DNA from 3 places in the Lawsonibacter asaccharolyticus genome. Region 3 is predicted to be linked to each of the others. Evidence: riboswitches for the same ligand, from Rfam matches in the RefSeq annotation. Region 3 holds a riboswitch; each other region holds the start of a gene.
What was found. A riboswitch is a leader RNA that binds a small molecule or an ion and turns the genes downstream of it on or off. The one in region 3 is predicted to bind thiamine pyrophosphate.
Positions count from the first base shown of each region.

Region 1: it holds a riboswitch for thiamine pyrophosphate, as region 3 does, so the genes downstream of both, L9O85_RS15040 (energy-coupled thiamine transporter ThiT) here and thiM (hydroxyethylthiazole kinase) in region 3, are expected to answer to the same signal.
Region 2: it holds a riboswitch for thiamine pyrophosphate, as region 3 does, so the genes downstream of both, thiW (energy coupling factor transporter S component ThiW) here and thiM (hydroxyethylthiazole kinase) in region 3, are expected to answer to the same signal.

Region 1 covers NZ_CP091870.1:3,105,213-3,115,496, reverse strand. Annotated here, with positions in the region: gene L9O85_RS15045 (Gfo/Idh/MocA family protein) at 1,914-3,056, opposite strand; TPP riboswitch at 3,249-3,363, shown strand; gene L9O85_RS15040 (energy-coupled thiamine transporter ThiT) at 3,432-3,992, shown strand; gene L9O85_RS15035 (HAD-IIB family hydrolase) at 4,003-4,809, shown strand; gene L9O85_RS15030 (RNA polymerase sigma factor) at 4,912-5,373, shown strand; gene L9O85_RS15025 (anti-sigma factor family protein) at 5,370-6,074, shown strand; gene L9O85_RS15020 (S-layer homology domain-containing protein) at 6,091-7,806, opposite strand; gene L9O85_RS15015 (isocitrate lyase/PEP mutase family protein) at 8,031-8,912, opposite strand; gene iolC (5-dehydro-2-deoxygluconokinase) at 8,981-9,979, opposite strand; gene L9O85_RS15005 (class I fructose-bisphosphate aldolase) at 9,970-10,284, opposite strand, start outside.
Region 2 covers NZ_CP091870.1:2,985,950-2,996,233, forward strand. Annotated here, with positions in the region: gene L9O85_RS14490 (Cof-type HAD-IIB family hydrolase) at 1-826, opposite strand, end outside; gene pepV (dipeptidase PepV) at 1-2, opposite strand, end outside; gene feoB (ferrous iron transport protein B) at 848-3,268, opposite strand; gene L9O85_RS14500 (MarR family winged helix-turn-helix transcriptional regulator) at 3,472-3,957, shown strand; gene ftsH (ATP-dependent zinc metalloprotease FtsH) at 3,954-5,777, shown strand; TPP riboswitch at 5,868-5,974, shown strand; gene thiW (energy coupling factor transporter S component ThiW) at 6,280-6,798, shown strand; gene L9O85_RS14515 (winged helix DNA-binding domain-containing protein) at 6,905-8,086, shown strand; gene L9O85_RS14520 (ABC transporter permease) at 8,376-10,284, opposite strand, start outside.
Region 3 covers NZ_CP091870.1:2,234,143-2,244,426, forward strand. Annotated here, with positions in the region: gene thiD (bifunctional hydroxymethylpyrimidine kinase/phosphomethylpyrimidine kinase) at 1-116, opposite strand, end outside; gene L9O85_RS10680 (HAD family hydrolase) at 405-1,064, opposite strand; gene thiE (thiamine phosphate synthase) at 1,061-1,702, opposite strand; gene thiM (hydroxyethylthiazole kinase) at 1,689-2,513, opposite strand; TPP riboswitch at 2,584-2,689, opposite strand; gene cdd (cytidine deaminase) at 3,245-3,643, shown strand; gene L9O85_RS10700 (DUF378 domain-containing protein) at 3,713-3,925, shown strand; gene L9O85_RS10705 (phosphate ABC transporter substrate-binding protein) at 4,139-5,017, shown strand; gene pstC (phosphate ABC transporter permease subunit PstC) at 5,233-6,090, shown strand; gene pstA (phosphate ABC transporter permease PstA) at 6,094-7,053, shown strand; gene pstB (phosphate ABC transporter ATP-binding protein PstB) at 7,065-7,826, shown strand; gene phoU (phosphate signaling complex protein PhoU) at 7,826-8,470, shown strand; gene L9O85_RS10730 (response regulator transcription factor) at 8,514-9,212, shown strand; gene L9O85_RS10735 (sensor histidine kinase) at 9,209-10,284, shown strand, end outside.

The DNA of each region.
Region 1 (10,284 bases), 870 kb from region 3:
ATTTTTTCATCGTGATGGGCTCTACAAAATATGCGGTGGGCCAACATAAAGCCTTCCCCCCACAGGGGGGAAGGTGTCGCGGCGTATGCCGCGACGGATGAGGGGTCTTCTTACCCCTGTCTCCGTCTCAGTCATAGGATTTGTCGGGGGGATTCCGCCCTGCGGGGCGGCCTACTTTGCCCCCGGCGGCAAAGCAGGCAAAGCGCCGCCGGGTGACGCTCCCGGCGGGACCACGGCTCCACATGCGTTCCGCCTGAGTCCCGCAGTCCGCTTTCCCCCGGACCCCCGATACGGGAGACGCGGGCCTTTGGCATGGCGCCCGTGTCCGGCGCGGGTGGAGGACGACACCTATCCCCCCGTTTGTGCTGCCGCCGCGGGTGTGTTGAATTGGCGGGCATACCCCACGAGGGTATCGCGCCTGCCCTGGCAGAATAGGGGCGGCCGGTGGGAGACCAGCGGGCGCGCAAAGCGCGCCCGTCGTTTTCCACGAGCGGCCCTGGTCTTTACGTAGGGGCGGGTCTTGCCCCCGCCCGTTTTCATCCGAAGGATGCCCAAAAGGGGTTCCGCCCCGCAGGACAGAACCCCTCTGGGACAGGGACGGGGGTAGAAAGACCCCTCATCTGTCACGGCATATGCCGTGACACCTTCCCCCCTGTGGGGGGAAGGCTTTTCGGGCGGCTGGAAGCCGCCCCCTACGGGGTCCCCTTCGGTCTTTGCGTAGGGGTGCGCATTGTGCGCCCGCCGTTTTCCACGAGCGGCCCTGGTCTTTACGTAGGGACGGGTCTTGCCCCCGCCCGTTTTCATCCGAAGGATGCCCGAAAGGGGTTCCGCCCCGCAGGACAGAACCTCTCTGGGACAGGGACAGGGGTAGAAAGACCCCTCATCCGTCACGGCATATGCCGTGACACCTTCCCCCCTGTGGGGGGAAGGCTTTTCGGGCGGCTGGAAGCCGCCCCCTACGGGGTCCCCTTCGGTCTTTGCGTAGGGGTGCGCATTGTGCGCCCGCCGTTTTCCACGAGCGGCCCTGGTCTTTACGTAGGGGCGGGTCTTGCCCCCGCCTGTTTTCATCCGAAGGATGCCCGAAAGGGGTTCCGCCCCGCAGGACAGAACCCCTCTGGGACAGGGACGGGGGTAGAAAGACCCCTCATCCGTCACGGCATATGCCGTGACACCTTCCCCCCTGTGGGGGGAAGGCTTTTCGGGCGGCTGGAAGCCGCCCCTACGGGGACCCCTTCAGTCTTTGCGTAGGGGTGCGCATTGTGTGCCCGCCGTTTTCCACGAGCGGCCCTGGTCTTTACGTAGGGGCGGGGCAAGCCCCGCCCGTTTTCATCCGAAGGATGCCCGAAAGGGGTTCCGCCCCGCAGGACAGAACCCCTCTGGGACAGGGACGGGGGTAGAAAGACCCCTCATCTGTCACGGCATATGCCGTGACACCTTCCCCCCTGTGGGGGGAAGGCTTTTCGGGCGGCTGGAAGCCGCCCCTACGGGGTCCCCTTCAGTCTTTGCGTAGGGGCGCGCATTGTGCGCCCGCCGTTTTCCACGAGCGGCCCTGGTCTTTACGTAGGGACGGGTCTTGCCCCTGCCCGTTTTCATCCGAAGGATGCCCGAAAGGGGTTCCGCCCCGCAGGACAGAACCCCTCTGGGACAGGGACGGGGGTAGAAAGACCCCTCATCCGTCACGGCATATGCCGTGACACCTTCCCCCCTGTGGGGGGAAGGCTTTTCGGGCGGCTGGAAGCCGCCCCTACGGGGTCCCCTTCGGTCTTTGCGTAGGGGCGCGCAAAGCGCGCCCGCCGTTTCACATCGACCATTCCACAGGGCCCACCGGCCTCCTGTGGAAAATTTTCTAGGGTCAGAAGAGAGCCCGGAAAAACCCTGTGGTTTTCCCGGGCCCTGTTTTTGATATCCTTTGCTCACACCTGGGTCCAGACGTTCCCGTCCTCCTGGCTCTTCAGGCAGGCCTCGATAAATTTCAGCCCCTGGATGCCGTCATCGATATCGGAGTAGGGGAAGGGCCGCTCATCTTTGCCCTCCTTCCGGGACAGCAGATGGGAACAGTAACCCCGGTAGAAGTTGGCGAACAGGGAGTGGAAGGCCTCCGGCATCCCCTTGGGGAGGCGGCAGGACTTCCGGGCCTGGGGATCACAGTAGTCATAATTGGCCGACCAGATCTGGGTGGGCTGTCCGGCGATGTCCACCCGGAGCTCCATGAAATCGTGGGCGTTCCACTCCATGCCCCCTTTGTCGCCGTAGATGCGCACCTTCATGCAGCAGCTCTTGCCCACCATGGCGAAGGAGGTCCAAAAGATGCCCGCTGCCCCGTTGTCGTAGTCGATGAGCACCTGGGCATCGCTCTCCACCGGCACATAATCCGGGATGGAGCGCAGGCGGGCCAGCACCCGCACGGGCTTGAGGCCGGTGACCTTGCTGATGAGATACTCCACATGGGTGCCGATGTCCGCGATCACTCCAGAGGGGCCGCAGATGGCCGGATCGACCCGCCAGGTCAGGCCGTCCTTTCCCCGGAGGGCAGTGTTCAGCCCCACCCATTCCTGGGGATACTCGGCGGCGATGGTGTGGATCTTTCCCAGCACCCCGTCAGCGATCATCTTTTTGGCCTGCTCCAGAATGGCGTAGTGGGCATAACTGTAAGACACGCCGAACAGAAGATCTTTTTCCTGGGCCAGGGCCTTCAGCTCCTCCGACTCCCGGCTGGTGAAGGTGACGGGTTTGTCGCAGACAATGTGGAAGCCGTGGGCAATGATGTCCTTGACGATCTCGTAGTGGGTGTTGTTGGGGGTGGCCACCACCACAAAGTCCAGCCGGTCCTCCCCGGTGCGCTTGGCTTCCTCCTCCAGCATGGTGTGGTAGTCGGGATAGATGCGGCCGGGCTCCACCCCCCATTTCTCTCCGGCCTCCAGATTTTTATCCCAGTGGCGGGAGAAACAGCCCGCCTTCAGTTCGGCCAGGTCGTCGAACTGGGCCCCGATGCGGTGGATATCTCCGATCAGGGCGCCGTTCCCGCCCCCGACCATTGCGAATTGCAGCTTTTTCATAGAGAGACCTCCTGACGGATTGTGTAAAGTGTACAAGAAATCGTCTTCAGGATACCACGCAGGGCGGCAGGTGTCTAATAGTATCCAGTCATGGACCCATTCAAAGGGCACATACAAGAGGGGAGTGGATAGAGAAAAGAGCACGCTTGACAAGGCCCGTCCCTTTGGGATACAATAACTTTGACCGCAGACAATCGAACACAGGGGCGCTGGGAGCTATTCCCGGCTGAGATGGAAGCGAATCGCAGCTCCAGTCCCTTGACCTGATCCGGGTAATGCCGGCGTAGGGAGTGAACGATCCATATGTCGTCCTCTTCATACCGCACGCACCCGTTCGGATGTGCTGCGGTATCTTGATTTCAGGAGGAAACGACGATGAACCGACATTCCCGCTCTACCCGCGCCCTTGTGGAGGCCGCGCTGATGATCGCGCTGGCCACCATCCTGGGCTACTTCCGGCTGTACCGCTTTCCCCAGGGGGGGTCTGTGGACTTTGCCATGGTGCCCATCCTGATCTACTGCCTGCGCTGGGGCCCGGCCTGGAGCCTGAGCTGCTGCTTTGTCAACGGTGTGCTCCAGTTCTTCCTGGGCGGAGGAATCGCTCTATCCTGGCAGTCCATGCTGCTGGACTATGTGGTGGCTTATACGCTGGTGTTCCTCTGCGGCTTTGCCGCGGGGAAGAAGCTGGGCTGGCTGTGGGGCACCATCCTGGCCGGGCTGGGACGGTGGGTATCTCTCACCCTGTCCGGCGGCCTGCTGTGGTATATGTATATGCCGGAGGAATTTTTGGGACTGCCCATGGTGGACCCCTGGGTCTACTCCATGATCTTTAACGGCGTGCTGATCGTTCTCGTGACTGTGGTCAACCTGATCGTTCTGGGGATCTTTCAGTCCGTCCCCGCTCTGCGGCAGAAGCTGCTGACGAAACAGAATTGAGGTTTTTTCTTTGGGAAAATTCGACGGTGTCCTGCTGGTCAGTGATTTTGACGACACGCTGTATGACAGCCACTGTCAGGTGCCCCGGCGGAATTTGGAGGCCCTGGACCGCTTCCTCGCCCAGGGGGGGCGTTTTACCGTGGCCACCGGCCGCGCCCACCGGACCTTCGCTCCCTATGTCCATCTGGCCCCCGTCAATGCCCCGGTGGTCCTCTCCAACGGGTCGGCCATCTATGACTTCCAAAAAGACGAATTTCTGGTGCAGACCTATCTGTCTCCCAGTGCGCCTCAGGACTTGGATGGGGTGATGGAGGCATTTCCACAGCTGGGGATGGAGGCCTACCACGGGGAGGATATCTATGTGTTCCGACCCAACTGGATCACAGACCTGCACATGAAAAAGGTGGGCACCGACTACACCGTCTGTCCCATTCGGGAGATGCCTACGCCCTGGACCAAAGCCATCCTCCAGCAGGACCACGGGGTGCTGAAGGAGGTGCAGAGCTGGCTTCTGGACCACTTCCCCCGCCGGTATGAGGCTATTTTTTCCAACCACGTGTACCTGGAGATCACCGACCATGGGTGCAACAAGGGGGGAATGGTGGCCCGGCTGGCCCAGATGCTGGGGATCGCCCGAGAAAATATCTACTGCGTGGGAGACAACCAGAACGACATCCCCATGATGGCACTGTCCGCCGTCCCCTTTGCCCCTGCCAACTGTGCCCAGGAGGTGAAGGACTGGGGAGCCCATATCCTGTGTCACTGCGACGACGGCGTGATCGGGGATATCGTGGAGATCCTGGAGCAGCGATATTAAAAATATTGGAAAGAGAAAGATCCACCGCCAAAAAATGGCGGTGGATCTTTTGTAACGAAATGGGGGAGATGCCGTCTTATCTGTGGAAAGGGAGGTGAGGGCGTGATCGATTTTGAAGAAGTTTACCGGGACTATCTGGAGGACGTCTACCGATTTTCTCTGGCCCTGTGCCGGGACCCGGTACTGGCGGAGGAGCTGACCCAGGAGACCTTTTTCCGGGCGCTGGAGCATATCGGCCAGTTCCGGGGGGAGTGTACCCTGCGGGTCTGGCTGTGCCAGATCGCCAAGCACGCCTGGCTGACCCACTGCCGCAGGCAGAGAAGGCGGGAGCCGGAGCCGGAGCTCCGGGAGGAGGGGCCGGAGGAGCGGCTGGCGGAGAAGGAGACTGCCATGGAAGTCCACCAGGTACTCCACAGCCTGCCCGAGCCCTATCGGGAGGTCTTTGCCCTGCGGGTGCTGGGGGAGCTGTCCTTCCGGGAGATAGGAGCACTGTTCCATAAGACGGAGAGCTGGGCCCGGGTCACTTTTCACCGGGCCAGACTAAAAATCAAGGAGGCATTATGATGAATCAGCCCTGTCCCATGATCCAGGATCTGCTGCCCCTGTACGTGGACCAAATCTGCAGCCAGGAGAGCCGCCGGGCGGTGGAGGAGCATGTGGAGAACTGTCCCCTCTGCCGTGCCCGGCTGGAGGAGCTGCGCCGGGAAGACCCGCTGCCCCCGCCAGAGCAGGACCGGGAGCAGTCGAAGGCCCGGGTGCTGGCCGGGGTAAAAAGGCAGCTGAGAAGGAAAAAGCTGTGTTTCTCCGCTCGGGTGCTGGCCGGTGCGGCAGCCCTGGGCGTGGCGGTCTGGCTGTTGGTCTTTCGCTTCCAGACACCCATCCCCTATTCACAGGATATCCGCATCCAAGAGGTGGAGCCGGCTTTCCACATGAAATATCTGGGCCGGGATTACGCCGGCCTGGAGGTCCTGTTCCGGGTGACGGAGGAGGGCGGGGAGACCATCCGAAGGGTCTATCTCTGCTATACCGGCAGCCTGTGGACCCGGTATCTCTCTCCCGGCTCCCCATACCACGAAAGTGTGGGGATCAACAACGGCATCGTTCTGGACACCAGACACGGGACGGTGATCCCCCTCCCCTTCGACGGCGGGGCGGATCAGGTCTGGTATCTGGCCGGGGACCTGGAGGAACTGGAGGATCTGGACGAGGCCTCCTTCCAGGCGCAGGCCGGAGACGCGGTGCTGCTCTGGGAGAGGCAGGGGTGACACAAGAGGGCCGGGGTCAGGGGAGAAGAGAGAGAAGGGCCTCCCCCTCCGCCCGGGTCAGGGTATCCTGGGGATGAAAGGCGCCGTTTTGAGTGTCCAGGCCGCCGGCGGATACCGCCCATTGGGCGGCGTCCAGCGCCCAGGAGGCGATGGAGCCGGCGTCCGTCAGCTCGGCGGTGCCGGAGGGGGCCATCCCCAGGAGCCGGGCGGTCTGCCAGACCATGGCAGCTCCCTCCTGGCGGGTGACCGGACGGGAGGCTTGGAACATGGCCTCCCCGGTGCCGGAGGCCACCCCCGAGGAGAGAGCCCAGCAGACGCCCGGGGCATACCAGGCACAGGGGAGCAGATCAGACAGACTCTGCATGGGGGCCTGAGTGTCCAGGCCGGCCTGTTCCGCAGCCTGCCGGAGCAGCTCGGTCAGCCGGCCCCGGCTGAGCGGGGCATCGGGCCGCTCCTGGGGCTGGAAGGGCTCTGTGCGGGCGCACAGGGCGTCCACCAAGGTATCCTGGCCCGCCAGGTAGTCTTCCAGAGTCTGATAGACGGTCACGTCGGGCTGGATGGGCTCCACTCCCAGCCCGGCGGCGCACTCCAGAAGGGTGCCTGTGTCAATAAATTTGGTGGACATGGACACCCGGACCCCCGTGTTGGGGAGGGTGAAGGAGCCGGTGGAGCCGAAGTGGTCCACGCTGCCGCTGGTGGGCTCACCGGCCAGCCCGCCGCCCATCTCCCGGATCTCCAGGGCGTTGATGCTGGCGGAGGAGAAGGTGGCCTCCCCCACCAGCCCCCACAGCTCCAGCTCCCCGCTGCGGACCAGGGGGGCCAGCTCCATCAGCAGGGGGATGATGACCCCGTCGGAGCCGCCGCCGTTGTTCCGCAGATCCAAAAGAAGGACGGAATAGCTCCCCTGCTCCAGGTCGGCCATGACCTGAGCAGTGAAGGTCTCCATGGGCAGCTCCGGGTCCTCCATGCACTGGTTGTATTGGATATAGTAGGTGCGGCTGTCCAGGGGCAGAGAGAAATAGTAGGTCCCCTTCTGGTAATCAGTGGGGGCGCTGCCCTGGCGCTGCTGGGACAGGCCATTGATCTCCGGCCAGCCGGACTGGTCCTGCATGGAGAGAGGGGAGAGGGTGATAGACGTGCCGTTTTCCAAGGTGAGGGTCAGATCCTCCTCGGGCTTGAGCAGTCCGCAGTAGACCATGATTTCCTGATGGCCGAACACCTGGGAGAGCTGCCGGCGCAGCTTGATCTCGTTGTCCGCGGAGATCAGAGGGGCCATCTTCTCCTGTACCTGATCCATGGAGAAGCCGTTGACGGAGGTCACCTGCTGGCCAAGAGCACCCTGGTGGGAGGCGTCCACCTGGTAGAGCACCCAGTCCCCGTCCATCCACTTCACAGACACGGGAAACATATGTCCGCTGCTGAGAATAGAGTTAAGATTTGTGGTGGTGTGGGAATCCCCAATGAGGGCTGCCAGGGACTGGAGATCCAGCCCAAAACTCATGCTGTCCTCTGTGTCTATCCGGGCCTCGATCTGAGCGATGCGGGCAAGGAACTCCTGCTCCGGCGTATTGGTGAAGGGGCCGGGGTGGCGATCCCGGATGGTCTGATAGAGCAGCTCCAGGTCTTCCTGCCTGCCAGCCTGCTCCTCCGCCGCAGGGGCGGCAAAAGTGGGAATGGCCAGGGCCAGAGAACAGGCCAGAGCGAGAGCGGTAACGGTCTTGGCAAAGCGCATGGTGATTCCTCCCAATTCTTGATGGTACTATCCTATCAGGGGCATTTTAAAGGAAATAAAAAATTTCCTTAAGATTATATGAAATTTGGGACAGCTTCAATCCGGGAATCCCTCTGTCATGGCCCAGGCGGCTGGAACTATCATATCTGGTTCGAATGGCAGGAACAAGAAAAAAACACCAGGTCAGCGCCAAATACGGCGCTGGCCTGGTGTCTGAGGAGAAATCAAAACATACCGGACGGGTTCCAGTCCCGAATCCCCAGCAGCTGATTGCACTGGTCAATAGGCATGAGCTGATCAAAAAAGGTTTTGCAGTCCCCTGTCTCCTTAAACTGCTGAATCAGGTCGGAGGCGGCTTTGCACCAGCGCATCAGAAGACCATTTGGCCATATGACGGCCCGAACCCCTGCCTGACGCAGCTCTTCCAGAGTAAAACAGACCTCAGGGCAAAATTCCATCAGGCAGTACAGAATGGGAACCTTTATTTGATCGCAGGCCCGTTTGACAGAATCCAGAGTCTCAAAGACCCCCTTTGAGGAGAAAAGAAAACCCATGTCTGCTCCGGCCTCTGCTGCCAGATTGAGACGCCGGATAGCCTCATCCTCTCCTTCCACCTCGGCGGCATCGGAGCGGGCAATAACTAAAAAGTTGGGGTCTCTCCGAAAGGTCAGAGCGGTCTCTATTTTTCGAATAAAGACTTGGGCAGTTTCAATTTGGACGCCCTTCATGCCGCCGCATCGCTTTGGCGTGACCTGGTCCTCGAAATGCGCGCCGCAGATTCCGGCGGCCTCCAGGTCCCGCATAGTGCGGCGGACATTCAGCTCATTCCCATAGCCTGTGTCCGCGTCGATAAGAAAGGGCAGATCCACACAGGAGGCAAGGTCCTGGGCGTGCTTTGTCTGTTCACATCCGCAGACAAGACCCAGATCTGGCACACCCAGCAGGCTGGCTGCTGCTGCCTGACCGCCCATGTAACAGCCGTCAAAAAAGTCAGCCGCCTGGGCGGCCCGGGCTGTAATGCCGTCGAAGGCTCCGCAGAGCACCTTCATCCGGGAGGAATCCATCATCTGGGACTTAAAATTGGCTCGTTTCTCCTGAACTGTCATAATATCAGGCTCCTTTTTTCTGAAAAGCCGTCCGGCAGGGCACTGTGGCTCTGGTTTATAGCCGGACTTTAAGGTGTATCCGGCAGGACATATTCGTGGTGGGCAATATAGTCCTCTACCTGTTCCAAAGTAGGCATGGAGTCAGAACAGCTGTGGCCTGAGATGGTGATGGAGGAAGCGGCGGCGGCGTAGCGCAGAGAATCCTTCAACTCCATATTGTGAAGCAGACCAAATAAGAAGGCGGAGGAATAGGAGTCACCGGCGCCAAAGGTTTTCAACACCTGTGCTGGATAGATGCCACCCACGGTTTTTCCTTCCTTCGTAAAAACATGGGAACCTTTTTTTCCTTTTTTAATGGAGACCACAGACACGCCTTTTTCCAGAAGCCAAGCAGCGCTTTTGGCGTCGTCCTGATTTCCGGTGTGGAGAAGATGCTCCATTACATCAAATTCATCCCGGGTTCCCAGGACCAGATCGGCTTTTTCTGCGGCAAGGGAGAGATAGAGGCTGGCTTCCTCAACGGTGTCCCAGGTATCCTCCCGGTAATCCAGATCAAAGGCTACTGCCACATGATTGCGCCGTGCCAAAGAGATGGCGTGAAACACTGCCTCCCGTGCCGGGGAATGGGAGAGAGATGTGCCAGAGATCAGAAGCAGCTTGTGGCTGGCGAGATAGGACTCGTCCAGTTGGGCGCAGTCGATGTGCAGATCCGCGCAGTTTGTTCGGTACATCAGGTAGCTGCACCGGTCAGGCAGAATTTCACCCATGGTCACCCCGGAACGAATGCCGGGGCCAGCCAGCGCGATATGGGAGACATCCACCCCCTGTTTTGCCAGATAGCGGGTAATAAATCGTCCAAACTGGTCGTCAGAAACTTTACCGATGTATCCGACAGAAAGGCCGAGCCTGGACATGGCCACAGCGGTATTGGCCGGAGAGCCGCCCACATATTTATGGAAAGTGACCGCGTCCTCCATGGGCCCAATCTCATTGGCGTAGAGGTCGATGGTGGCACGCCCAAATGCGACCACATCCCGCAACTTTCCGGAATCAATGTTCAGGTACATGGTTCCCCACCCTTCTGATGTTCCCGCTCCAAATATTCCAGCAGCTCCAGCCCCTCTTGAACAGAGATGCCGTTATGAATTACCTGGCTCAAGGTCTTGACCAACGCGGTTATGTCCCGGTAGCGGAAGACAAACCGGCCATATGTAACCCCTGCAGCCCCTGCGTCCATAACATTTCGGGTCATCTGCAAATATTCCTTTACGGTTTCACACTTCAATCCGCCTGCAATGGCGACGCGGGCCGGAACCGCCTGGACCACTTTGGCAAAACTGTCCAAGTCACCGGTATAGTTGGTCTTGATCAG
Region 2 (10,284 bases), 750 kb from region 3:
ATCCCTTTTCTCCCCTTTCCCACTCATTTTTCTCCAGACAGCGGGAGATGGCCCAGGCTACTCCCTCCTCCTGGTTGGAGGGGGCGGTCCGCCGGGCCGCCTCCCGCACCGCTGCCGGGGCATTGCCCATGGCGATGGGCAGCCCCGCCGCCCGGAGCATAGACAGGTCGTTGTCGCTGTCCCCCACGGCGGCGGTCTCCCCCAGGGGGACGCCGTACAGCAGTGCGATCAGGGCCATGGCCCGCCCCTTGTCCACCCGGTCGGGCACCAGCTCAAAGTCGTGGTCATTGGAGGCAGTCAGCTGCACCCCGGGCAGCGCGCCCAGCTCCTCCAGGGGGTAGCGGGCCTGGTTCCAGTCCCCGTGCACCTTGGTCAGCGGCAGCCCCCTCTCCTCCAGATAGGCCCGCGGGTCCTCCGCCACCACGGCGGCGGAGTGGAAGATGGGGAAGGGGTAGGTCCGGGAAAGGGATTCCTTGGAAAAGGGGTCCACCACGATCTCCTCCCCGGCAAAGATCATCAGCTCGATCTCCCGGCCCAGGCACAGCTCCAGCGCCCGGCGGCCCGACTCCTCCGGCATGTCCCAGCGGCGCAGGGTCTCCCCCCGGACACCGTCCACCACGGCGGCGCCCCCCAGGCAGGAGAGCAGCGCATCGCAGCCCGCCTCCCCGGCGAACCAAACCGCCTCCTGGATCGGGCGTCCCGTATTCAGCACCACCCGCACCCCCGCCGCCCGGGCCCGGGCGATGGCATCCTTGGACGCCTGGGTGATCCGGCCCGCCGGGTCCAGCAGGGTCCCGTCCAGGTCCAGCGCGATCAGTCGTATCATGGGCATCTTCTCCTTGAGCAATTATAGGAACAGGCTCCCCACCTGGTAGACCAGCAGAGAGGCCACATATGCCACCCCCAGCTGCCACCCGATGGAAAACAGGGTCCACTTCGTGCTGTTCATCTCCTTGGCCAGCGTAGACACCGCCGCCACGCAGGGGACGTACAGCAGGATGAACACCAGCATAGAGAAGGCAGACAGGGGGGTGAACCCCGTCATGGCCGCCGCCACCTGGGCGCCGGTGGCAGTGAGCGGGAAAGCGTAGAACATGGACAGGGAGCTGACCACCATCTCCTTGGCGATCAGGCCGGTGAGCAGAGCCACCGCCGCCTGCCAGAAGCCGAAGCCCAGGGGCTTGAAAATGGGGGCGATGACGCTGCCCAGGGCACCCAGCATGCTGTCCGCCTCGTTCTCCACCATATGCAGGGAGAAGTCAAAGGACTGGAGCAGCCAGAGCAGGATGCTCATCAGCAGGATCAGGGTGCCCGCCTTGATGAGGAAGCCCTTCACCTTCTGCCACACATGGGTGAGCATGTTGTGCAGGGAGGGCAGGCGGTAAGGGGGCAGCTCCAGCACAAAGGGGGCGGGCTCCCCGGCGAAGAGGGTATGCTTGAACAGCAGGCCGGACAGGATGCCCGCCGCCATGCCGATGACATACAGGCCGAAGACCACCAGCCCGGCCCAGGGTCCAAAGAAAGCTGAGGAGAGCAGCCCGTACACCGGCAGCTTGGCGGAGCAGCTCATAAAGGGCACCAGCAGGATGGTCATCCGCCGGTCCTTCTCGTTCTCCATGGTCCGGGCACCCATGATGGCGGGCACCGAGCAGCCGAAGCCCATGAGCATGGGAATGAACGCCTTCCCGCTCAGGCCGAAGCGCCGCAGCAGGCGGTCCATGATGAAGGCCGCTCGGGACATATAGCCGATGTCCTCCAGAAAGGACAGGAAGAAGAACAGCAGAGCGATCTGGGGCAGGAAGGAGAGCACGCCCCCCACGCCGGCAATGATGCCCTCACAGATCAGGCTCACCAGTACCTGGGACACCCCCGCCCCCAGCAGAGTCTCCTCCAGCGCGGCGGAGCATGTGTCGATGCCCGCCGCCACCAGATTGGACAGCCAGGAGCCGAAGGGGCCAAAGGTGATGACGAACATCACCAGCATGGCGCACAGGAACAGGGGCAGGGCCAGATATTTCCCCGTCACCACCTTGTCCACCTTCTCGCTGAGGGTCAGCTCCCCCGGCTTCTGCCCCTTGGTCACTGAGGCGGCTACCACCCGCTCGATGTACTGGTAGCGGCTGTCCGCCACCAGGGTCTCCCGGTCACCCAGGTCACTGGCGCTTTCGTATTCCGCCACCACCCGGTCCAGCTGCTCCTGCACCGGCTCAGGCAGGGCCAGTGCCCGCTCCACCAGCTCGTCCCCCTCCAGCAGCTTGATGGAGGCCCAGTGGGCGGGCAGGCCGGCGGCATAGGCGTAGTCGTGGAGCAGCTCCCCCATCCGGTGGTGGATGTCGTGGGTAAAGGCGTCATACAGGTCGTCGGGCTCTACGGTGCAGCCCAGGTGCATCTGCCGGTGGGCGGTGTGGAGCAGTTCCTCCAGCCCCTCCCCGGTGCGGGCGGTGATGGGGACCACTGGGATGCCCAGCTCCTTGGACAGCCGCTCCACATCAATCTGGTCCCCCCGTTTGGCCACCTCGTCCATAAAGTTCAGGGCCAGCACCGTGGGCCGCTCCAGCTCCAGCAGCTGGACGGTAAGGTACAGGTTGCGCTCCAGGTTGGTGGCATCCACGATGTCGATGATGCAGTCAGGGGCCTCCCCGATGATGAAATCCCGGGCGACGATCTCCTCCATGGAGTAGGGAGACAGGGAGTAGATGCCCGGCAGGTCCACGATGGTCAGGGTCTTGTCGCCCAGACGGGCGGTGCCCTCCTTCTTCTCCACCGTCACTCCGGGCCAGTTGCCCACATACTGGTTCGAGCCGGTCAAGGCGTTGAAGAGGGTGGTCTTGCCGCAGTTGGGGTTGCCCGCCAAAGCCACCCGCATGGGCCGGGTGTCGTGGGCAGTGGGGTCATAGCTCCCCCCGTGCTCCTGGAGCTCGTGCTCGTGGTCCCGCAATTGGCGGCGGGCGGTCTCCGGGTCGGTCACGTGCCGGGTCATGGCACCCCGGGCGGTCCCGCCCCGCTCCGTCCTCCTGGGCTGTCCCATCCGGATCTGGGCCGCGTCCGCCCGGCGCAGGGACATCTCATACCCCCGCAGGCTCACTTCCAGGGGGTCGCCCAGAGGGGCGATCTTGGTCACCTTCACCACAGTCCCGGGAGTCAGCCCCATGTCCACCAGGCGGCGCTTCACCGCCCCGGACTGGTTGCCCACCGACAGGATCATCCCGCTCTCTCCGGGGGTCAGGTCATACAGGGTCCGCTCCCCCGATCCACTGTGTTCTGACACAGGTCTCACTTCCTCACGATAATGATCTCTCACACTGGACCTAATTGTAGCCGACTTTTCCCCTCTTTTCAAGGGCAAGTCCCGCCTGGAGAATTCATAATTTATACAAATATTTTTTACACTCCATTCACCCTGCCGCCCCCGCCCCGGTCTATACTGTTCCCATCAGAACAGTTTCTTTTTGAACTATCGGAGGTGTGCCTATGCTCTCCCCCTTGGAGACCGCCCTGACCGGCCAGCCCTTCCGCCGCCTCTACTGCCGGATGCTGGACGAGCTGGCTCAGGAGTGGTCCCTCTCCCGCACCGAGGCAGAGGTGATGTTCCTGCTCTCCTGTGATAAAACCCTGGACACCGCCCGGGACATCTGCGAGACTCAGCTGCTGAAAAAATCCGCCGTCTCCCGGGCGGCGGAGGGTCTGGTGCGTCGGGGATGGCTGGAGGCGCTGCCCGACCCCCGGGACCGGCGGATCCAGCATCTCCGACTCCTGTCCCCTGCCCGGCCTTTCAGCGAAGAGGTCCGTCGGGCAGGAGAGGCGTTCTTCTGTCTGCTGCTCCAGGATGTCACCCTGGAGGAACAGCAGCAGATGGAGAAGATCGCTCAGAAGATAGAGCACAATGTGCGCACCGTACTCAGCCAGTCCGATTCGATTCCACACATTTTGATGAAAAAGGATGGGAAACCGCTATGAAAGAAGTGAAGCAGCCCTCTAAAAAGCCTCTGGTCTATTACTACCTGGTGGCTCTGCTCATTCTGATGGTGCTGAACTTGACCCTGTTCCCCGCCATGCTGGAGACCCCGGTCCAGGATGTGACTTACGATCAGTTCATGTCCATGACCTATGAGCAGAATGTGGGCCAGGTCCAAATCGAGGGGGATGAGATCACCTTTACCGACAAGACCAACGAAAAGGTCTACCGCACCACCGCCACCAACGACCCTGACCGGACCCAGCGCCTCTATGAGAATGGGGCCCAGTTCCAGGAGATCGACACCCAGCCCGGCCTGCTCACCTCCATCCTGGTGGGCTGGGTCCTGCCCCTGCTCCCCTTCCTGCTCATCGGCTGGTTCATCAACAGACGGATGAAAAAATCCATGGGCGGCGACGGCATGATGTTCGGCATGGGCGGCGGCTCTAATGCCAAGATGTATGTCCCCTCATCCACTGGAATCCGCTTTGCCGACGTGGCCGGCGAGGACGAGGCCAAGGAACTGCTCAGCGAGATCGTGGACTTCCTCCACGACCCGGAGAAGTACCGCCAGATCGGCGCCAAGCTGCCCAAAGGCGCCCTGCTGGTAGGCCCTCCGGGCACCGGCAAGACCCTGCTGGCCAAGGCGGTAGCCGGCGAGGCCAACGTGCCCTTCTTCTCCATTGCCGGCAGCGAGTTCGTGGAGATGTTCGTGGGCCGGGGTGCCGCCAAGGTGCGGGACCTGTTCAAGCAGGCCAATGACAAGGCCCCCTGCATCGTGTTCATCGACGAGATCGACACCATCGGCAAGAAGCGGGACGGCCAGATCGGCGGCAATGACGAGCGGGAGCAGACCCTGAACCAGCTGCTCACCGAGATGGACGGCTTTGACGGCTCCAAGGGCGTGGTGGTGCTGGCCGCCACCAACCGCCCAGACAGCCTGGACCCCGCCCTGCTGCGCCCCGGCCGGTTCGACCGGCGCATCCCGGTGGAGCTGCCCGACCTTCAGGGCCGCATCGATATCCTGAAGGTCCACGCCAAGCAGATCCGTCTGGCGGAGGACGTGGACTTCGAACCCATTGCCAAGACCGCTGCCGGGGCCTCCGGCGCAGAGCTGGCCAACATCGTCAACGAGGCCGCTCTGAGGGCGGTGCGGGCAGGCCGCCCCTACGCCACTCAGGAGGACTTGCAGGAGAGCGTGGAGGTGGTCATCGCAGGATACCAGAAGAAGAGCCGGGTGCTCTCCGACCAGGAGAAGAAGATCGTGGCCTACCACGAGACGGGCCACGCCCTGGTAGCCGCCCTCCAGACCCACTCCGCCCCGGTGCAGAAGATCACCATCATTCCCCGCACCTCCGGCGCGCTGGGCTATACTCTCCAGGTGGACGACGGCGACCATTTCCTCATGTCTAAGGATGAGCTGCTGAACAAGATCGCCACCTATACCGGCGGCCGGGCCGCCGAAGAGCTGGTCTTCCACTCCATCACCACCGGGGCCTCCAACGACATCGAGCAGGCCACCAAGCTGGCCCGGTCCATGATCTCCCGCTTCGGTATGAGCGACGAGTTCGGCTTCGTGGCCTTTGAGACGGTGAGCAACCAGTACCTGGGCGGGGATGCTGCCCTGGCCTGCTCCCCGGGGACCCAGGCCCGCATCGACCGGAAGGTGACGGAGATGGTGGACACCCAGTACCAGAAGGCCATGGACCTGCTGAAAACCAACGAGGAAAAGCTCCACCAGCTGGCCCAGTACCTCTATGAGCACGAGACCATCACCGGGCGGGAGTTCATGGAGATCCTAGAGGGACAGCGGGAGGTCTGACAGACGGCCTTCTCCTTCCCTCCAGGGTCCGCCGCGCCAGGGTCCGAAAATTTTTCTTGACAAACCGGGCCTCCGGGCCCATAATACAGTTGCAAAAGACAGGGGAGCCTGCGGCAGCGGGCTGAGAGGAAGCTGAGCGCTTCGACCCTTCACCTGATGTGGGTCATGCCACCGTAGGGAGTCATGCTGGCCGTGACCAGACGGGGTGCCCACCGGGCACCCCGTCTTTTGATCCTTTCCGAAGGGAGCGTGAGGAGACACATCGGCGCCCCGGCCTGGCCGGGAGCGGGCAGAGGGGGAGCGCCCTGTGCCCGGGCCGCATACAGCAGCGATGGGAAGCCGTGTTCCGGCGTGAGAGGGGGCCAGTAAGCCCCGACCGAACCCAGGGAGGACCCTGTCTGTCCTTCCGGGACCCGATTTGTGGCCCCTCGGGGCCGGAAAAAGGGGAGACGCTGTCTGCTTTTGTGTGTTTCCCCATCCATTTTGAAAGGAGCACTTTCCCATGAATCAGAGCAACACCAAAAAGCTGGCCATTGCCGGCATTCTGTGCGCCGTGGCGGTGGTGGGCAGCCTGTTCACTTTCCCCGTCCTGGCCAGCAAGTGCGCCCCCATCCAGCATATGGTCAACGTCCTGTGCGCTGTCCTGCTGGGCCCCTGGTACGGAGTCGGGGTGGCTTTCGGCGCCAGCCTGATCCGAAACCTGCTGGGGCTTGGCACGATCATGGCCTTCCCAGGCAGCATGTGCGGCGCCCTGCTGTGCGGACTGGTGTTCTGGAAGACTCGGAACCTCCCCGCCACCCTGGTGGGGGAGGTCTTCGGCACCGGCATCATCGGCGGCCTGGCCGCCTATCCCGTGGCCATTCTGTTTACCAGCGCAGACGCCGCCACGGTGGCTTTCTACGCCTACATCGTCCCCTTCCTCATCTCCACTGTGGCCGGTGCCATTCTGGCCGGCATCCTGGTTGCCGCCCTGGGGCGGACCGGGGCCCTGTCCTCCATGCGGACCGCCCTGGAGCGCTGAATCCCCACTTCTTTTCCCGGCCCGCAGAGCGGGCCGGTTTTTTTTGCTTTTTTGCCTCCTCCGGGGTATAATGGGACCAACGACGAGACAAGGGAGGTCTTTTCCCATGGACATCACCCCGGAACAGGTCCGCGCCCACCGGCTGCGGGCCCACCATCTGGACCGCCGGTATCCCGCCAGCCGGATACTGGAGGTTGCGGGGGCCTGCGGGCTCCAGAACTCCCCGCCCGGCGGGTGGGAGACTGCCCTCTTCCAGCGCCTGGAGGGCTGTTCCCTCCCCCTCCTCCGAGACGCCCTGTACCGGGACCGGGCCCTGCTCCAGGCCTGGAGCATCCGGGGCGTGCCCCTGGTCTTTCCCGCCGGGGAGAGCGGCGTCTTTCTCTCCCCCCTTCTGGCCCGGGAGGGGGAGTGTCCCTGGATCTACACCCGGGGGATCACCGCGGCCCTGGACTTTGTCGGCATGTCCTTCGACGAGGCCCACGCCCGGGTGCGGGAGGCCGCCCGCTGCCTGGACGGGACCACCGTCCGCAGCAAGGAGGCCCTGGACCAGCTGCTGGCTGACCGGGTCGGGGAGCAGCTCCCGCCGGAACAGCGGGCCCTGTGGGACTCCCCCTCCATGTACGGCCGCCCTGACAGGCAGACCGTGGGAGGCGCCGCTGTCTCCTTTCTCCTCCGCCCCTGCTCCTTTGCCTCTCTGGTGGTGTTCGGCCGCCGGGAGGAGAACAGTCCCACCTTTACCTCCTTCCGCCGCTGGCTGGGCCGGGAGCCCTCCCCCTGCCCTCAGGGGGAGGCGGAGCTGGTGCGGAGATTTCTCCACTGCTACGGCCCCGCCGCCCCCGCCGATCTCCAGGCCTGGCTGGGCAGCTCTCCCCAACAGGCGAAGCGGCTCTGGTCCGCCGCCGCAGAGGAGATGGAACCGGTCCGGGTGCTGGGCCGGACCCGCTGGGCCCTGATCCGGGACCGGGACAGCCTCACCGCTCCGCCGGAGCAGCCCGGCCGCCTGATCCTGCTGGGGCCCCACGACCCCTATCTGGACCTGCGGGACCGAGCCCTGGCCCTGGAGGACCCCGCCCGCCAGCGCCAGGTCTGGCGGACAGTCTCCAACCCCGGCGCCGTTCTGAAGGATGGGCGCGTGGCCGGCATCTGGACCGGAAAAGCGGTACAGGGACGACTAGAGTTCTCCCTGTCCCTGTGGGAGCCCCTCTCTCCTGGAGCGCGTCGGGCCCTGGAGCGTGAGGCGGGGGCCTACGCCGCCTTCCGGGGCCTGGAGCTGAGTTTCCTGCCCTAATCGCGGGGCCGCCTGATCCGCAAGCTGAGCAGCTGTGCCCTACGGGCGGTGCTAATCAGTTTACGAACAAGCCTCGCAAAGTTCGCGCCCGCAGGCGCGAATCCAGTTCTGATCTGTTTTCCCCGGCGACATGTGCGTCGGGGAAAACACCTCTCAGGCTGCAAGTGCGGGGTTTGTCCGCCTGCGGCGGACAAACCCTGCGCGCGGCAGACTACATCTTTCTCGAAAAAGTGGCCTTGCCACTTTTTCGACCCTCTCAGCGCCGCCCATCGGGCGGCGCTGCTGCTGTTCATTCCACTGTCTTCAGCGACTCCACCATATCCAGCTTTTTCAGCTTCCGGTGGGCCGCCAGATTGACCACCAGGGAGAAGACGGCGGTGAGTACCCCGGCGTAGAGATAGCTGGACAGGGCCAGTGTCCGCCCGAACATGAGCAGGTCGATCTCCACTGTCAGCACCAGCCACTGGTGGAGCAGCTTCCCCATCCCCATCCCCAGGGCCACGCCGAACACCGTGAGGATCACGTTCTCCCGGTAGATATAGGCGGACAGCTCGCCGTCGTAGAAGCCCAGCACCTTCAGGGTGGCCAGCTCCCGCATCCGCTCGGTGATGTTGATGTTGGTCAGGTTGTAGAGCACCACGAAGGCCAGGGCCGCGGCGCACACGATGATGAGGACCACGGCGTAGTCCACGCTCTCCAGACTGGAGGTGAATACCTCCCGGGTGGCCGCCACCTGGGACAGGGTGGTGACGCCGTCCAGCCCCACCAGCTCCGCGTCCAGGGCCTCCGCCCCTTCAGCGGGGTAGGCCGCCAGCACCTGGTTCTCCTCCGGCGGCTGGCCATACAGGGTCTGGTAGTAGGCGTCGGTCATGTAGACATAGTGCATGATATAGTGCTCCGTGACATCCGCCACCCGTACCTGGACCCGGCTGTCCCCGTCCAGAGTGAAGGTGTCCCCCGCCGACACCCCCAGCAGAGAGGCCAGCTTCTCCGTCAGGACCACTCCGTCGTCAGGCAGGAGCACCGGCACGCTGTCCGTCCGGTGGCGCAGGGAGACGAAGGGGGCCAGCGCCTCCTGGCTGGGCACCACCTCCACCGTGCAGTCCACCGTGTACCGCTCCGTCTCGGCGGAGGCCGTCTCCGAGCGGCTCACCAGCCATCCGCTCACCAGCTCGGACCGCTCCAGCGCCCCGGTCACCTCCGCCAGCTCGCCGGGGGTCACTCGGTCCACCAGCCCGATCTGGGCGGTATAGCGGTAGATCTCGTCGTACTGCCTGTCCATCACGTCGAAAATGGAGCCCCGCAGGCCGAAGGCGGTGACGATCAGAGCAGCGCAGCCGCCGATGCCCACCACCGTCATCCAGAAGCGGCGCTGATAGCGGAACAGGTTGCGCAGGGTGATCTTGTAGTTGAAGGACAGCCGCCGCCACAGGGGGGCGATCCGCTCCAGCAGGATGCGCTTGCCCATGGGGGGTGCCTTGGGCCGCATCAGCTCCGCCGGCACCGCTGCCAGGGTGGAGAAGCAGGCCGCCAGGGCGGAGAGGGTCACCGTCCCCACCGCGGCCCCGCAGGCCAGCAGGGAGGTAGCGGGGTAAAAGCCGTACTGGATCTCCCCCACTGTGTAGAGGATGGCCCAGGCGTTGCAGATGATCCAGGGCAGCAGGGTCAGCCCCACTGCCAGCCCCAGGGCCGCCCCCGCCGCGCTGGCCAGGAAGCCGTAGCCCACATATTTCACCGCGATGGCCCCCTTGGAGTAGCCCAGGGCCTTCATCCCGCCGATGGTGATCCGCTGCTCCTCCACCATCCGGGTCATGGTGGTCAGGCACACCAGGGCCGCCACCAGGAAGAAGATCAGGGGGAACACCGCCGCCAGACTGCCCATCCGGTCGGCATCCATCTCATAGCTGGCGTAGCCGGTGTTGGTGCCCCGTCCCAGGAGATACCAGGAGCAGTCCTCCAAGGCATCCAGGTCCCGCCGGGCCTGCTCCAGCTCCTTGCGGGCGTCCGCCAGCTCCTGCTCCGCCTCCGCCTTCCCCTCCTCATAGTCGGCCAGGCCGTCGGCATACTCCGCCTCGCCGTTCTGCAGCTCAGTCAGGGCATCCGCCAGCTCCGCCCGGCCGTCCGCCGACTCCCGCTCCAGGGTCTCCCGGGCGTCCGCCAGTTCCGCCTGGCCGTCCCGGTACTCCTGCCAGCCCTCG
Region 3 (10,284 bases):
AGAGCGGTGACCGCGCTCATGGCGTAGACGCCGTTGGCAGTCATGGTCTTGATGTCGGCCTGGATCCCGGCGCCTCCGCTGGAATCGCTCCCAGCGATCGTCAATGCTGTTTTCATCAGAAAACTCCTTTCTCCGCATTGAAGTTTTGTTCCGCGACACCAGGTGGTGCCCCCGAGGTGCCGCGTCGTCGGAGCAAAGTACGCTCTGTTCGGGACAGCCTGACGGCCATCCCTCACTGCGCTCCCTTCCTCCTCTCCGGGCCGCACCCGCTCCGCTGGGCTGCGCCCCGGCTGGGCGGCCTTACGGCTGCCCCCATTTTTGCTGTGTTCGGGACGGTCTGACGGCCATCCCTCACTGTGCTCCTCTGCCCCTCCTCTCCGGGCCGCACCCGCTCCATTCCCGGCTCAGCCCCGCTCCAATGCTGCCAGGAAATCCGGGGAGTCCAGCCGGGGAAGATACCAGTCGCAGAGGCACCGCAGTGCCTCCTGATCCTCCTCGGCGGAGGGGTCATACACCCCCGCCACCAGAAAGCCCGCCCGTTTGGCGCTGCGTGCGGCATGGAGGGCATCCTCAAAGACCACCGTGCGCTCCGGCGCGCTGCCCAGGCTGCGGGCAGCAGCCCGATAGAGGTCCGGTCCGGTCTTAGGCCCGTACTGAAGGGAACTGAAGGCGAACAGGAAGTGCTTCCACAGCCCCAGACGGACCATGGCGTCCCGTGCCTGAAAGGCCTCGCTGGCGGTGGCGATGCCGCAGGGGACCCCCAGGGCTCCCAGCCGCTCCAGCAGTGTGTCCGCCCCCGTCTTCATGGGGACCCTGTCCCGGTATTCCCCTGTCACCAGGGCGTTCACCCCTTCCATCACCTGTTCGGGCGTACAGGGGAGGCAAAATGTATCCACCATGTACTCCGAGGCTTCCCGCCGCCCCATCTCCCGGATGTCCCGGGCCAGGTCCTCCGGCGGCTTTCCTCCAAACTTCCGGACCAGAGCCTTGGGCGCCTCGTTCCAGATGTACATGGAGTCGGTGAGGGTCCCGTCCAGATCGAAGATGGCCCCCTCGATCCTCATGGGCCCACCACCCGCTCCACCTGGGCCCGGAGGGAGCGGGTGGCCGCTTCCACGTCGGGCTGGGCGTACAGGGCTGAGACCACCGCCACCCCGGCGATGCCGCTCCCCGCCAGCTCCGCCACATTGCCGGCTCCGATGCCCCCGATGGCCACCACAGGGATATCCACGGCGGCGCAGATGGCCTTCAGGGTGTCATAGCTCACTGGTCGGGTGTCCTGCTTGGTCCCGGTGGGGAACATGGCTCCTACCCCCAGGTAGTCGGCCCCCGCCGCCTGGGCGGCCAGGGCCTGCTCCACCGTGCGTGCGGACACGCCGATGAGTTTGTCTTCCCCCAGCAGGGCCCGGACTCGCCCCGCCTCCATATCGCTCTGGCCCACGTGGACGCCGTCCGCTCCTGCCGCCTGGGCCAGTTCCGCATCGTCGTTGAGGATCAGGGGCACGCCGTAGCGCCCGCACAGCTCCCGCAGTTCCAGGGCCTGGGCCAGAATGCTCCCACGGTCCATATGCTTCTCCCGCAGCTGGATCATGGTGGCGCCCCCCCGCAGGGATGCCTCTACCTGTTGGGCCAGGGTCCTGTCCCCCAGCCAGCTCCGGTCCGTTACGCCGTAGAGCAGCAAATCCTTTTTATCGCATCTCATAGTTGGCTCCTTTCTCCAGCGCCGCGCCGTCCATCCGGCACACAGCGTCAATGATCCGATCCCGATAGGTAGCGTTTCCGTCCTGAGGGGACATCCTCGCCCAGGCCAGCTCCCCCGCCACTCCCATGGCGCACACCGCGGCGGCGGCCGCCTCCAGGGGGCGCTCCGGGCTGGCGGCCAGGCAGGCCGCAGTCAGGGCGGACAGCTGACAGCCGGTACCGGTGACCAGCCCCATCTCCGGGCGGCCGTTGCGGATCACGACGCACTGCTCCCCGTCTGAGACCAGGTCAATGGCCCCGGTGACCGCCACTACGGTCCCGGTGCGGCGGGCGGTCCCTTTGGCGAAGGCCACCCCCCGCTCCAGTTCCGCTTCCGTCACTGCGTCCGCCCCGCCGGCGTCCACCCCCCGGGTGTGCTCCTGGCCGCCCGCCAGGGCCCGCAGCTCTGAGACATTGCCCCGCAGCACGGTAAAGGTGACACGGGCCATCAGCTCCTGGGCCGTGCGGAGACGCAGGGCGCTGGCCCCCACCCCTACCGGGTCCAGCACCACTGGGCGGCCCAGCTCCCCGGCCTTGACCCCGGCCCGCATCAGGCTGGGGATGGTGCGCCGGCTGGGTGTTCCCAAGTTGAGGCACAGTCCGGCGCACCGGGCCGTGATCTCCTCCACTTCCTCCGGCTCATCGGCCATGATGGGGCTGGCCCCGCAGGCCAGCAGGAGGTTTGCCACGTCGTTGGCCGTCACATAGTTGGTGATGCAGTGGATCAGCGGCCTCCGCTCCCGCACCCGGTCCAGGCAGGCTCCCAGCTCCATATCCCTCTCTCCTTTGTCCGCAGACAGCAAAAACCGCGGGGCACCCCACTTCGGGATATCCCCGCGGCCTAGTTCCGCAAGTATATTTCCCTACGTTGGCATTACCCAAATCAGGTCACAGGTCGGAGCGAACAGCTCCCTCTCAGCCCGTCATGCGAGCTCCCTTTTCGTCATTTTTCTCTGCTGTCGTTTTTTTATTATAAGCTCTGTGTCCCGTTCTGGCAAGAGCAGGAACTTGTTTTTTTCACATAGGTCGTTGCAAAAAATCACTGTTTGGAACAAATGTCTTATTTTGCTCCTGCTTGTTCCTGTTTCTCCCAGGCCGGCCCCGGGTGCGTAACAAGGCGTTCCTCCCGCCAAAGGGCACAAAATTTTTTGCTTTACTCCACCATGTTGTCCTGTCCTTTGCAAGGCAGTGGTCTCCGATCACCCGGTTTTTTTCAAACTGCCGGAGCCATCCCCTGGCAGTTCCCGGCGCAGAAGAGACGTGGAGGCCCTTGAGAAGCACCGGTCTCTGTGGTAAAATAGAGACGAGATGCAGGGACTCTGCCTGTACTGACCGTAAAGGAAACCACAGGTCTTTTTCACGCTCTGTTTTATAATATGGCCCTCTCTCCTTCACATTCTGTTTTTCCCCCAGAGCGATGTCTCCCTTTGCGGTCCCCGCCGGGGCATTCCGCAGCACCGGCGCTTCCCGCTTTCCGGATATCCGCCACAGAAAGGAGCAAACTATGACTGATGCTGAGCTGATCTCCACGGCCGTCTCCATGCAGGAGCGGGCCTATGTACCCTATTCTCATTTTCCCGTGGGCGCTGCCCTGTTGTGCAGTGACGGGGCGGTGTTCACCGGATGCAATGTGGAGAACGCCGCCTACGGCTCCACCCTCTGCGCCGAGCGCACGGCGCTGGTCAAGGCGGTGAGCGAGGGCCGCACCGGCGGCTTCACCGCTATCGCCATCGCCGGCCGGGGAAGCGACTTCTGCTGGCCCTGCGGTGCCTGCCGGCAGATGCTGTTTGAATTTGCTCCCCAGCTCCGGGTCCTGGCCGTCCGAGGGGACGGTGCCTTCCAGTCCGCCCCGCTCTCCACCCTGCTGCCCTGCGGCTTCGGGCCGGGCTCCCTTAATTTTTGAACCGACGGAATAAAAAGCTCTCTTTTGGCCAAACTACCTCCGGAATACCAATGCGAGGAGGTATGAACCATGATAATGGATAAGATCGCCCTGACTCTGCTGATCATCGGCGGCCTGAACTGGGGCAGCGTGGGTCTGTTTCGATTCGACCTGGTGGCCTTCGCCTGCGGCGGTTCCGGCAGTATGATCAGCCGCGTGATCTATACCCTGGTGGGTCTTTCCGCCGTGTGGTGCATCTCTCTGCTCTTCCGGGACAAGGACCCCGTGGAGGAGCGGAGCTGAGGCCAGTCCACCGTTCCATTCAGAACATGTGATATTCCAAACCGGCCGCCGGAAGTCCCGGCGGCCGGTATTTTACATTTTTACTCTCTGATTTTACCGCACTTTACGCAGATTTAACATATCCGCTGTTTCGCATTTTACATTTCTTTTTTATACTGAGCCCTGTACTCCAGATGAAACACAAAACGAATGCAATAAAGGAGAAGATCTTACATGAAAAAACTGACTTGCATGGGGCTGTCTCTGGCCCTGATGGCCGGCCTGCTGGCCGGCTGCGGCTCCAATGGGACCACCTCCACTCCCACCAGCACCCCCGCCGCCAGCTCCACCCCTGTCCAATCCCAGACCACCACCCTCAGCGGCACCGTGAACACAGACGGCTCCACCTCCATGGAGAGCGTGGTCAAGGCCCTGGCTGAGGCTTTTATGGAGCAGAACCCCGATGTGACCGTCAACTACTCCGGCACTGGCTCCGGCACCGGCATCCAGGCCGCCATCGACGGCACCGTGGACCTGGGACTGGCCTCCCGTGCCCTGAAGGACGAAGAGAAGAGCAACGGCGCCGTAGAGAACATCGTAGCCCTGGACGGCGTGGCCGTGGTTGTCAACCCCGAGAACGGCGTGACCGACCTGACCGTGGAGCAGATCGCCCAGATCTTCACCGGCGAGATCACCAACTGGTCCGAGCTGGGCGGCGCCGATGCCGAGATCGCGGTCTTTGGCCGCGAGGCCGGCTCCGGCACCCGGGGGGCCTTTGAGGAGATCGTGGGCGTTGAAGATGCCTGTAAGTACACCAACGAGTATTCCTCCACCGGCGACGTCATCGGCAACGTGGCCTCCAACCCCAACGGCATCGGCTATGCCTCCCTGTCCGCCGTGGACGACACCGTGAAGGCCGTGGCGGTCAACGGCGTGACCCCCTCCGAGGACACCGTGAAGGACGGCTCCTATGAGATCCAGCGTCCCTTCGTTATGGTCACCAAGGAGGGCACCCAGCTCTCCGAGGCAGCCCAGGCTTTCCTGGATTTTGCTATGAGCGCTGACGCCGCTGAGATCATTGCTGTTGCCGGCGCTGTGTCTGCCAACGCCTGAGCTCACCCGATCCAATTCAAAACAAGCCCCCGAGCCCGGGGGCTTGTTTTGAATGATGTCTCCCCTTCTGCCCCCTTTCCTCAGTTGACACACAGGCACGGCCCCCGCGCCCGTGTGTCAGCTGAGGAGACAGAATCTACAAGAAAAGGTTGAGTACTATGAAAAAAGAGCATCCCGGCGTCCCCGGCGGGGGCGCCCTCCGGGCCAAAGAGGCCATGGAGTGGATCATGAAGACCGTATTTCTGGTCTGCGGCTTCATCGCTATCGCCTTTGTCCTGCTGATCACCGTGTACCTGATCATCTCCGGCCTGCCCGCTATCCGTGAGGTGGGGCTGACCGACTTCCTCTTCGGCACTCGCTGGGCCTCCACCGACAAGACCGACCCCGCCTATGGCATCCTCCCCTTTATCCTCACCTCTATCTATGGCACCGCCGGGGCCATCCTCATCGGGGTGCCCATCGGCTTCCTCACCGCCGTCTTTCTCTCCAAGGTGGCGCCCCCCAAGGTGGCCGCCGTCATCCGTCCGGCAGTGGATCTACTGGCGGGCATCCCCTCGGTGGTCTACGGCCTGGTGGGCATGATGGTCCTTCTCCCCGCCATCCGTAAAACCTTTGACATCGCCGCCGGTGACAGCCTGCTGGCCGCCATCATCGTATTGGCAGTGATGATCCTGCCCTCCATCATCTCGGTGTCCGAGACCGCCCTGAATGCGGTGCCCCGGGAGTATGAGGAGGCCAGCCTGGCCCTGGGGGCCACCGAGCTGGAGACCTACTTCCGGGTCTCTGTCCCCGCAGCCAAGAGCGGCATCGCCGCCGCTGTGGTGCTGGGCGTGGGCCGGGCCATCGGTGAGGCCATGGCTATCCTGATGGTGGCCGGCAATGTGGCCAACATGCCCTCTCTGCTCTCCAGCGTCAAATTCCTCACCACCGCCATTGCCAGCGAGATGAGCTATGCCGCCGTGGGCAGCCTCCAGCGCAACGCCCTGTACTCCATTGGGCTGATCCTATTTCTGTTTATCATGTGCATCAATGTGATCCTAAACGTATTCCTGAAACGGAACAAGGAGGGCTGAGCTATGACCAACGCCATGATCTCCTCGGAAGAGGCCCAGAGCTACCAGTCCAAGGGCCTCTCTCCCCGCCGCCGCACCTATGAGGTGGGGATGCGCGGGCTGCTGTATCTCTCCGCGGGCATCACCTGCCTGCTGCTCCTCTTTCTCATCGGCTACATCCTCTACCGGGGCCTGCCCAATCTGAACTGGACCTTCCTCACCAGCCAGGAGAGTGTCCTGCGGGGGACCGACGGCATCATGCCTGCCATCCAGAACACCCTCTATGTCATCGTGGTCACCCTGATCTTCATCCTGCCCCTGGGGGTGGGGGCCGCCATCTACCTCACCGAGTACGCCTCCAACCACAAGCTGGTCTCTGCCATCGAGTTCGCCACCGAGACTCTGGCCGGCATCCCCTCTATCCTGTACGCCCTGGTGGGTATGCTGATCTTCTGTCAGGTCATGGACCTGGGCAAGACCCTGCTGGCCGGCGCCCTCACCCTGGTCATCATGACCCTGCCCACCATCATCCGCACCACCCAGGAGTCCCTGAAGACGGTGCCCCAGAGCTACCGGGAGGGCTCCCTGGGCCTGGGGGCCGGCAAGTGGCACATGATCCGCACCGTGGTGCTCCCCTCCTCCGTGGACGGCATCGTCACCGGCTGCATCCTGTCCATCGGCCGTGTGGTGGGCGAGTCTGCGGTGCTCATGTTCACCGCCGGCATGGGCACCACCCTCCAGAACTTTTTCGGCAGCTTCAACGACCAAGCTCTGTCGCATTTTCTGTCCACCGGTGACCTTTCCCTTCTGTTCAGTGGCCTGACTGACAGCTCCGGTGCCACCCTCACTGTGGCCCTGTACGTCTACGCCAAGGAGCGGGCCGAGTTCGACCTGGCCTTCTCTGTGGCCCTGGTCCTGCTGGCCATCACCCTCGCCATCAATCTGTCCGCCAAGCTGGTGGGCAAGCGCCTGAAAAAGCGCTAAGGAGGACAACTATGGATCAATCTGTCATTCTCTCGGCCTGCGGGCTGAACCTGTATTACGGTGAGAACCACGCACTGAAGGACATCTCCATCGACATCAAAGCCAACAAGATCACCGCCCTCATCGGGCCCTCCGGCTGCGGCAAGTCCACCTTTCTGCGGACCATCGACCGGATGAACGACCTGATCCCCAGCGTGAAGATCACCGGTTCCCTCACCTTCCACGGGCAGGAGATCTACGCCCCCGGCGTGGACGTCACCGACCTGCGCCGGCGCATCGGCATGGTGTTCCAGAAGCCCAACCCCTTTCCCATGTCTATCTACGACAACGTGGCCTACGGCCCCCGCACCCATGGAGTGCGCTCCAAGCTGGCCTTGGACGAGCTGGTGGAGAAGTCCCTGCGTCAGGCCGCCATCTGGGACGAGGTGAAAGACCGGCTGAAAAAGCCCGCCCTGGGCCTGTCTGGCGGCCAGCAGCAGCGCCTGTGCATCGCCCGGGCCCTGGCCGTCCAACCGGAGGTGCTGCTGATGGACGAGGCCACCTCCGCCCTGGACCCCATCTCTACATCCAAAATAGAAGACCTTGCCATGGAGCTGAAAAGCGAGTACACTATCGTCATGGTGACTCACAACATGCAGCAGGCCGCCCGCGTCTCCGACCAGACCGCTTTCTTCCTGCTGGGCGACCTGGTGGAGTACGGGGACACGGAGCAGCTCTTTTCCATGCCCCAGGACAAGCGCACCGAGGACTACATCACCGGGAGGTTTGGATAATGCGAGTCAAATTTGAAGCACAGCTGGAGCGGCTCAACGTAGAACTTATCACCATGGGTGCCCTGTGCGAGGAGGTCATCTCCGGCGCGGCCAAGGCCCTGCTGGACGGCGATTCCGGCCTGCGGGAGACCGTGCTGGCCGCGGAGCGGGACATCAACCAAAAGGAGCGGGACATCGAAAGCCTGTGTATGAAGCTGCTGCTCCAGCAGCAGCCGGTGGCCCGGGATCTGCGCACCATCTCCTCCGCCCTGAAGATGATCTCTGACATGGAGCGCATCGGCGACCAAGCCGCAGACATCGCTGAGATCACCCGGGATATCGCCGACAACAGCATCAAGGACCTGGTCCCTATCGGGGACATGGCCCGGGCCACCATCAAGATGGTCACCGACAGCGTGGACTCCTTTGTCCGCAAGGACCTGGGTCTGGCGGAGGCAGTGATCTCCTCCGACGACGTGGTGGACGATCTGTTTCTCCAGGTCCGTGAGGAGCTGATCCGCCGCATCGGCATGGGGGACAGCGGAGAGGTGTGCATCGACCTGCTGATGATCGCCAAATATCTGGAGCGCATCGGAGATCACGCCGTCAACATCGCCGAGTGGGTGGAGTACTCCCTCACCGGGCACCATGCTGACCTGCCCTGAACGGCGGGCGCCCCAATTTTCACAGCCGTAGGAGGTCCTACCCATGATTTATTTTCTGGAAGACGACCCCAGCATCCGCAAGCTGGTCATTTATACCCTGAACAGCCAGGGCATGGAGGCGGAGGGCTTTGAACTGCCCTCCCAGTTCTGGGCCGCCATGGAGCGGCAGCTCCCCTCCCTGGTTCTGCTGGACCTGATGCTCCCAGAGGAGGACGGCCTGCACATCCTCAAGCGCATCCGCGCCGGCGCCTCCACCGCCAGGCTCCCCGTCATCCTGATCACCGCCAAGGGGACCGAGTACGACAAGGTGGTGGGCCTGGACGGCGGGGCGGACGACTACATCGCCAAGCCCTTCGGCATGATGGAGCTGATGGCCCGCATCCGCACCGCCCTGCGCCACAGCGGCGGGGAGGCGGAGCCGGTCCACGCCCTTACTTTGGGCCCACTGCGCATCGATCCGGCCCGCCATCAGGTGCTGGCCCACGGGCGGGAAGTCACCCTCACCCTGAAGGAATTCCAGCTGCTCTCCCTTTTGGTGGAGCATGCGGGGACCGTATTTACCCGGGACCAGCTGCTCAACACCATCTGGGGCTATGAGTTCGACGGCGCCAGCCGCACAGTGGATGTCCACGTCCGCACCCTGCGTCAAAAGCTGGGGGAGGCGGGCCGCTGCATCGAGACCGTGCGGGGCGTTGGCTACAAGGCGGAATCTGATCCGTCCAAAAGTGAGGAACAGCCATGACATCTAAAATCTTCCGCAACTCCTTTCTGGTGGGCGTTGCGGTATTCTTTCTCTCTATCGCTCTGTTCATGGGCGTGCTGTACCAGTATTTTGGCAGCCAGCTGCTGATCCAGCTGGAGTCGGAGGCCGCCCTGGCCGCCCGTGGGGTGGAGATGGGCAGCATGGATTATCTGGACGGTCTCTCCTCCGCCAACCGTATCACCTGGATCGACGCCGGCGGCACTGTCCTCTTTGACAACCAGGCCGACCCCGCCCAGATGGAGAACCACGCCGACCGGGAGGAGGTGCGAGCCGCTCTGGAGAGCGAGACAGGCACCGCCTCCCGCTACTCCACGACCCTCTCTCAGCGGACCCTGTACTTTGCCCAGCGGCTGGCTGACGGGACGGTGCTGCGGGTGTCCAGTGAGCAGCGCAGCCTCCCTTCCCTGCTCCTGTCCATGGTCCAGCCCATCCTCATCATCCTGGTGCTGGCCGTGGCCCTGTCGGCGGTGCTGGCCTCCCGCCTTTCCAAGCACATCATCAAGCCCGTCCTTGCCATCGACCTGGAGCACCCAGAGGACTCCGACACCTACGAAGAGCTCACCCCCCTGCTTTCCCGCATCAAGCAGCAGAACCAGACCATCGCCCAGCAGATGGCCCAGCTGCGCCAGAAGCAGAACGAGTTCACCGCCATCACCGAGAACATGAGCGAGGGCTTCCTCCTGCTGGACCGGCAGGGGCGCATCCTCTCCCACAACTCCGGTGCCCTGCGCCTGCTCCACGCCGCCGCCCCTGAGGAACGGGCCAGCTACCTCACTCTGAACCGCACCGAGCGCTTCCGCCAAGCGGTGGATGCCGCCCTCACCGGCAGGCGGGACGAGCAGCTGGTGGACCTGGGAGGCCGCTGCTGCCAGCTGCTGGCCAACCCCGTGATCCAAGACGGCCAGGTGGCCGGCGCCGTGCTGGTCATCCTGGATGTCACCGAGCGGGAACAGCGGGAGGAGCTGCGCCGGGAGTTCACCGCCAATGTATCTCATGAGCTCAAGACCCCCCTCACCTCCATCTCCGGCATTGCGGAGATCATCAAGGGCGG